DNA from 2 places in the Bradyrhizobium sp. WSM471 genome. Region 1 is predicted to be linked to the other one. Evidence: riboswitches for the same ligand, from Rfam matches in the RefSeq annotation. Region 1 holds a riboswitch; the other holds the start of a gene.
The links. A riboswitch is a leader RNA that binds a small molecule or an ion and turns the genes downstream of it on or off. The one in region 1 is predicted to bind cobalamin.

Region 1 (3,646 bases):
AGATCGACGTAGTCCGAAGAGAACAGCGTGTCCTGCGAGACGTTGAATTGCGAGCTGCTCGCCGCGACGGTGGCGACGAAACGGTTGTCCATGCCGGCCAGATTGGAATTGACGGTAAGGTCTGTGATGTTGCCGTAGAGCCGCTGCGCATGATCGAGCGCCAGGCGCTCGCGATAGATGCTCTGCGCGCCCGCGAAATTGCCTACGGTCTGATCAAATGAGGTGATCTCGTTATTGAACCAGTGCCGGTGGGCGTCATAGCCGTAGACCTGGCTCTTGAGGGAGATGTTGTTGGTGATGTCCCATTGAAAGCCGCTGCGCAGCCACAGCTCGTTCGCCCCGCTGTGGTTGTCGAGCACGTTGTAGTTTGTCGTCAGCGTGCGCGCATCGACGGTGACCGGGACCGGCGTGCCGCCGCCGAGGTAGTAGTTGCTCCACTGGCCCGAAACGACGCCTGATGTCGGCACGATGCCCGGCGCATTCGCCGGCACCAGCGGCGTGCCCCAATAGAAGCGGTCCTTATCCTGCCTGTACTCGGCCGCGCCCCAGACCTTCAGGCTGTTGTTGACGCGATAGTTCAGCTGGCCCGAGACATTGCTGAGCTTCGAATAGGTGTCGTCGATAAATCCCTTGTTGTTGAAGTGACTGATGTCGAAGCGGTAGTCGAGCCCGTCGATCAGTGTGCTGCCGCCCGAACCATAGCCGGCGCGATAACCGTTGAAGGAATCGTAGAAGGTGAAGGCGTCATTGACAACAGGCCCGGTGTGCGGCGCCTTCGTGACGAAATTGATTGCGCCGCCGGTCGCCCCTAAGCCGGCTACGAGTGAATCCGGCCCCTTGATGATCTCCACCTGCTGCAATCCGGCGACATCCATGGGGCGGCCGGTCATGGTCGATGGCCCGATCTGGATGCCGTTGTAGAGAGTGCTGATCTGGTCCCCGGAAAAGCCGCGCATCGAGAAGATGGCGGGTGCACCCGGAGCATCGCCGCCGGTCACGCCGGCCGCCGCTTTGGCGACGTCGGTGGTCGTCCGGATGCCAAGTTCCTGCATAACGCGCTGGTCGATGACCTCGACGGTCGCGGGCATTTCCCGTGCCGTGATTCCAAGCCGGGAGCCAACGCCAGTAACGGCGGCCGTGTTCAGCGGCGTCTGAATCGGGCCGCTCAATGGCTGGGTTGCCGGGACGGCGACCACCGAAGCGGACAGATTGCGCCCCGGGGCGCGGCGGGCCGTCCGCGGCTTCTGAGCGCCCGCGCTGACGGCGGGAGCCCGTCGCGCGGCAGGTGGCGAGACGATCACGGGCTCCACCTCTCGGGAGGTGTCCCGGGCGGCGGTCTGCGCCGTTGCCATGGGGCACACCGAGGTAGAGAGCAGCAAGATGAGCAGGCCAGACCGAGTGCCAGGCATGCGGCCGGTCACGCCCTGAGAGATGCCACTGCGGTTAAGCGAAAATGCCGGCGCAATGCCGCTGCCGAAATGAAGATGTTGCACAAGAACGCTCTGCGGCGACGCAAACAAACCGTCACCGCGGTTGCCTTAGTCACCTGCCTTCGCCCCAAGCGGCAGATGCACCGGCTACTTGTCCGACATCGAGGCACCCCGCCCAATGCGTTCGCGCGTGACTTATGGCTGGCAGCAGGTTTCCTGGCTCGCGGGTTATCGCCTTCGACCACCTTCCCAGAGACCGATTGGCTCCAGTGGTTTTGCTGGTCGTCGGCTATCCGCTTACAGTTGCGGGGGCAGCCGCGGAATGGTCCGCCGAGACGGACGCACCGCATTCCCTTGATGAGTCCTTGCGGACACTACCGATCACGAAAGTGGCATCTGGTGATCGTCCCGTCAACAACCGGGAGGGATTTTAAACCAGCTCGCCCAGCGATGGTCGCAGGGTGTCGCTGCTGCGCCCGCCAGTCTCCCGGGACTTGACGTCAGCCTGCGGGGTCAAAGACCCCCGGCGCGGCAAATTCAGCCACGCGCCCGTTTTACCAGAGACAGCGGACATCAAGACGCCTGAGGCGCTCTTCGCCTAAGGATCACGAGCGGGCGTTGGAAGAGTGGTAGTCGCCGGCGCCGGCGGTCGCAGGATGCTACCGCTGTCTGACCTTAGGTCAGCTGGTCGAGAATCTCTCGCACCTTCAGCGCTAGTTTCGCTTGCGAGATCGGCTTCTCCAGCAGGTTTACGCCTTCATCAAGCCTCCCCTGATGGACGACGGCATTGCGCGAGTACCCGGTCATGTACAGTATCTTCAGTCGCGGTCTAATTTGAAGCGCGCGCCGGCCGAGTTCGCGACCATTGATCCCGGGCATGACCACGTCCGTGAGAAGAAGATCGACCTTCGACTGGTCCTGCAGGAGAATGGTCAGGGCGGCTTGGGCGGTGCGGGCCGAGAGAACGCGGTAGTTGAGATCGCGCAGGACGTCAGAAATATAGACGCGCAGATCTTCATCATCCTCGACGACGAGAATGGTCTCGAATATCTCACCCTCAGCGAGCTCCTCAGGTGCCACTTCCTCGTGTCGGGCACTGCCGGTGAAGCGCGGGAAATACAGCTTGATCGTCGTGCCTTGCCCCACCTCGCTGTAGATTTTTGCGTGCCCTCCGGATTGTTTGACGAAGCCATAGACCTGGCTCAAGCCAAGGCCGGTGCCGTGACCCGGCTCCTTGGTGGTAAAGAACGGCTCGAAGGCGTGACTGAGAACATCGCGCGACATCCCGCCACCGGTGTCAGTCACGCAAATGGCGACGTACTGACCGGGCGCCAGTTCAGGATTGAGCCGGCAGTAGTCATCGTCGGCGGAGATGTTGGCAGCTTCCACTGTCAGCTTTCCGCCGTCGGGCATGGAATCACGAGCGTTAATTGCCAGGTTGACGATGGCTGACTCTAGATGATTGGCGTCAGCTTCAATTTGCCATAGCCCCGCACTTCCGACCGTTTGGACTTCGATGCTCTCTCCGAGCGTACGCTGGAGGAATTCCTGCAGACCGTTGACGTAGTTGTTCACGTTGATCGGCTTGGGATCGAGCGCCTGCCGGCGCGAAAATGCCAACAAGCGGCTGGTCAAAGCCGCGGCTCTCTGCGCGCCTCGTTTCGCGTTTGCGAGCGCCCGGTTCAGATTGGCTCCGGGCGCCTTCACGTGTCGTTCAGCTGTTTCGAGATTGCCAAGGACAATCATGAGCAGATTATTGAAGTCGTGCGCGATTCCGCCGCTGAGTTGCCCCACCGCCTCCAGCTTTTGGGATGCGGCGAGTTGCTCCTGGACGTGTTTGAGCTCGTCCTCGGCGCGCTTCCGGTCCGTAACATCGCGCGTGACTTTGGCAAACCCGACGATGTTGCCAGCCTCGTCCGTGATGCGATCGATGATGGCCGAAGCCCAAAAGCGGGAGCCATCTTTTCGCAGGCGCCAGCCTTCCGCTTCAAAGCGCCCATGCTCCGCCGCCTCTAAAAGCGCACGCTTGGGCACACCGAGTTCGATATCTTCAGGCGTGTAAAACGCACTGAAATGCCGGCCGATGATCTCTGGAGGCGCGTAGCCCTTGATTCGCTCCGCTCCGGGATTCCAGGTTGCCACGTTGCCGAGCGGATCAAGCTGAAAGATCGCGTAGTCGACCACGGCCTCGATCAGCTGGCGGTACCGCCGCTCGC
Region 2 (3,646 bases), 3.4 Mb from region 1:
GGTGTGCGGCTCGACGCGAGCGGCCAGCGCCTGGAGTGCCTGGGCGCGGCCGATCTCGCCGCCGTCGACGGTGACGGCCGCGTTGTTCGACATGTTCTGCGGCTTGAACGGGAGCACGCGCAGGCCGCGTCGCACAAAGGCGCGCGCGAGGCCGGCAACGATGAGCGACTTGCCCACGTCCGAGCCGGCCCCCTGGATCATCAATGCGCGCGCCATCGCGAGTTTCTTAGAACTCGACGCCGGCTTGCGCCTTTATGCCGGAGCGGAAGGGATGCTTGACCAGCGTCATCTCGGTGACGAGATCGGCGATCTCGATCAGCTCGTCCTTGGCGTTGCGTCCGGTGAGCACGACATGCGTCATCGGCGGCTTCGAGGTCACCAGGAAATCGACGACCTCGGCGATGTCCAGATAATCGTAGCGCAGCGCGATGTTGATCTCGTCGAGCACGACCATGCGGAGATTCTGGTCGAGGATCAGCTCCTTGGCCTTCTCCCAGCCGGCGCGCGCGGCGGCGATGTCGCGAGCGCGGTCCTGCGTCTCCCAGGTAAAACCCTCGCCCATGGCGTGGAATTGGCAGAGGTCGCCGAAATGGCCGGTGAGCATGCGGCGCTCGCCGGTATCCCAGGCGCCCTTGATGAACTGCACGACCGCGCAGGGGAAGCCATGGGCGACGCAGCGGACGATCATGCCGAAGGCCGAGGACGACTTGCCCTTGCCGGCGCCGGTGTGGACGATGATGAGGCCCTTTTCGCCGCTCTTGGTCGCCATGATCTTGTCGCGGGCGACCTTCTTCTTCGCCATTTTCGAGGCGTGGCGGGCGTCGGTTTCGTCGGCCGTCTGGGTATCCGGTTCTGACGTCATCGGACGGGGTCCTTCGGCTTGACAAGAGGCGGTCGGGGGCAAATGGTGACCCGGCGTTGGTTCCTGTCCTACGACAGGCGAAGAGGGAATGCGATAGGGTCCGAATCGGCAAGATTTGGTTCCAAAATGCAGCCGCCCCCGCGACCGTGACCGGAGAGATGCCCGAAGCCACTGATCCCCTACGGGATCGGGAAGGCGGGGATCGAAGGGGAAACCCTGCTCCGGAAGCCGGGAGACCTGCCAGCGCGGACGATTTTGGACCGGCGGACGGGGTGTTCCGCGACGGGGAAACGGGCCTTCGCAAGAACGGTTCGTGGGCCTCTTCGCTTCCCGCTGTTTATTCTGGAAGAAGCGATGACCGTCACACTTCATGTCTGCATCACCTGCCGCGCCGGCCAGACGCTTGGCGAGGGCGAGACGACGCCCGGCAAGCGCCTGCACGGTGCGATCCTCGAGGCCGGCGTGCCTGACGGCGTCAGCGTGGTTCCCGTCGAATGCCTGTCTGCGTGCAACCAGGGTTGCTCGGTCGCGCTCAGCGCGCCCGGCCGCTGGTCCTATGTCTATGGCCGTCTGTCGGATGCGAATGCGAGCGACGTGGTCGCGGGCGCCGCGGCCTATGTGGCCGCACCCGACGGCCTCGTGCCATGGCGCAGCCGCCCGGAGATCTTCCGCAAGCAATCGCTTGCCCGCATTCCCCCCATTCCCCCCATTCTCCCCTTGGCCGTCGTGCCGGAGGCCGCCGAATGAATTCGCTCGCAAAAGTCCCGGTCACGGTCGTCACGGGCTTTCTCGGTTCCGGCAAGACCACGCTGATCCAGCATCTGCTTGCCAACGCCAACGGGAAGAAGCTGGCGGTGCTCGTCAACGAGTTCGGCAGCGAGGGCGTCGATGGCGAGATTCTGAAATCCTGCGCCGATGCGAATTGTCCGGAAGAGAACATCATCGAACTTGCTAATGGCTGCATCTGCTGCACCGTTGCCGACGATTTCATTCCGACCATGGAGAAGCTGCTGTCGCGGTCGGTGCGGCCCGATCACATCCTGATCGAGACCTCGGGCCTGGCGCTGCCCAAGCCGTTGCTCAAGGCATTCGACTGGCCGGAGATCCGTTCGCGCATCACGGTCGACGGCGTGATCGCGCTGGCCGACGCCGAAGCTGTCGCCGCCGGCCGTTTCGCGCCCGACCCTGACGCCGTCGAGGCGCAGCGCGCGGCGGACGGCAATCTCGACCATGAGACGCCGCTGTCGGAAGTGTTCGAGGACCAGATTGCCTGCGCCGACATCGTGCTGCTGACCAAGGCCGATCTTGCGGGCGCGGCAGGCCTCGAAGCAGCCAAGGCGGCGATCACCGCCGAGATGCCGCGCCGCGTGCCGATGCTGGCGATCACCGACGGTGCGATCGACGCCCGCCTCATCCTCGGCCTCGGCGCTGCCGCCGAGAACGATCTCGCCGCGCGTCCCTCGCATCACGACGGCGAGGAGGATCACGAGCACGACGATTTTGCATCCGTCGTCATTGATGTTCCTGAGGTGACCGATATCGACACGCTGGTCGCATCCGTTCAGCGTCTGGCGCGCGAGCAGAACGTCCTGCGCGTCAAGGGATACATCGCGGTGGAAGGCAAGCCGATGCGCCTCTTGCTGCAAGCGGTCGGCGAGCGCGTGCGACACCAGTTCGACAAGCCCTGGGGCATGGGTGCGAGGCAGTCAAAGCTCGTCGTGATCGGCGAGCACGGAAACATTGATGAAGCCGCGATCAAGGCGGGACTCGGTATCTGATGCACGTCGTCTTCCGCGAGAGCCGCGGTCTCGAGGAGACTGCGACACCAAGGGACATCGGCCAGGACCCGGCCGATCTCGTGGTGCTCTCGTATTCGGATTCCGATCTGGCGGCGTTCGCGGCCGGCTGGCGCCGGGGCCGCGACAGCCTGCCGTCGCTACGCCTCGTCAATCTCGCCGAACTCCGTCATCCGCTCTCGGTCGACACCTACATCGAGCGCACGCTTGCGCAGGCGCGCGGCATCCTCGTGCGTCTGATCGGCGGGGAATCCTACTGGCCGTATGGGCTCGCGGCGCTGCAGCAACTGGTGAAGGAGCGCGGCATCGTGCTGGCCGTGTTGCCGGCCGACGGCCGCGACGACACGCGACTGGATGCATATTCGACCCTGCCGGTCTCGACCTTGCGGCGGCTCAAGGTGCTCTGCGACACCGGCGGCCCTGTCGCGGCGCAAGCCGCGATCGCTCAGCTTGCGTTGGCCTCGGGCCTCTATGCGGGACCTGTTATCGGCGAGATGACCGTGCCCGAGATGGGCTTTTACGATCCGGCGCGCGGTGTCATTGCCGCGCCGGCGTCGGGTGAGGGCAGGCCGCGCGCGCTGGTGATCTTCTATCGCTCCTATCTCACGGCCGCGGACACTGGCCCGGTCGATGCCCTGATCGCCGCATTGCGCGAGAAAGGGTTCGACGCGTTTGGTGTGTTCGTCACCTCGCTGAAAGCCGCGGGGGTCGCGGATTGGTTGCGGGTGTATCTTGCGCAAAATCCGCCGGCCGCGATCGTCAATGCGACGGCGTTCTCGGCGATGGGCGACGACGGCACGACGCCGTTCGATGTCGCGTCCTGCCCGGTGTTCCAGGTCGCGCTCTCCACGGCACGCCGCGAGGACTGGGCGAGCTCGCTCCGCGGCCTCTCGCCCGGCGACCTCGCGATGCATGTGGTGCTGCCCGAGGTCGACGGCCGCCTCTTTGCGGGCGTGGTGAGCTTCAAATCGGCGGCGATGCGCGATCC

Region 2: another riboswitch for cobalamin. It lies ahead of BRA471DRAFT_RS14935 (DUF1636 domain-containing protein); the one in region 1 lies ahead of BRA471DRAFT_RS00180 (TonB-dependent siderophore receptor).

The regions. Positions count from the first base shown of each region.
Region 1 is NZ_CM001442.1:40,916-44,561, reverse strand. It holds gene BRA471DRAFT_RS00180 (TonB-dependent siderophore receptor) at 1-1,352, opposite strand, end outside; cobalamin riboswitch at 1,619-1,824, opposite strand; gene BRA471DRAFT_RS00175 (PAS domain-containing sensor histidine kinase) at 2,106-3,646, opposite strand, start outside.
Region 2 is NZ_CM001442.1:3,429,046-3,432,691, forward strand. It holds gene BRA471DRAFT_RS14925 (cobyric acid synthase) at 1-216, opposite strand, end outside; gene cobO (cob(I)yrinic acid a,c-diamide adenosyltransferase) at 227-862, opposite strand; cobalamin riboswitch at 903-1,122, shown strand; gene BRA471DRAFT_RS14935 (DUF1636 domain-containing protein) at 1,217-1,609, shown strand; gene cobW (cobalamin biosynthesis protein CobW) at 1,606-2,640, shown strand; gene cobN (cobaltochelatase subunit CobN) at 2,640-3,646, shown strand, end outside.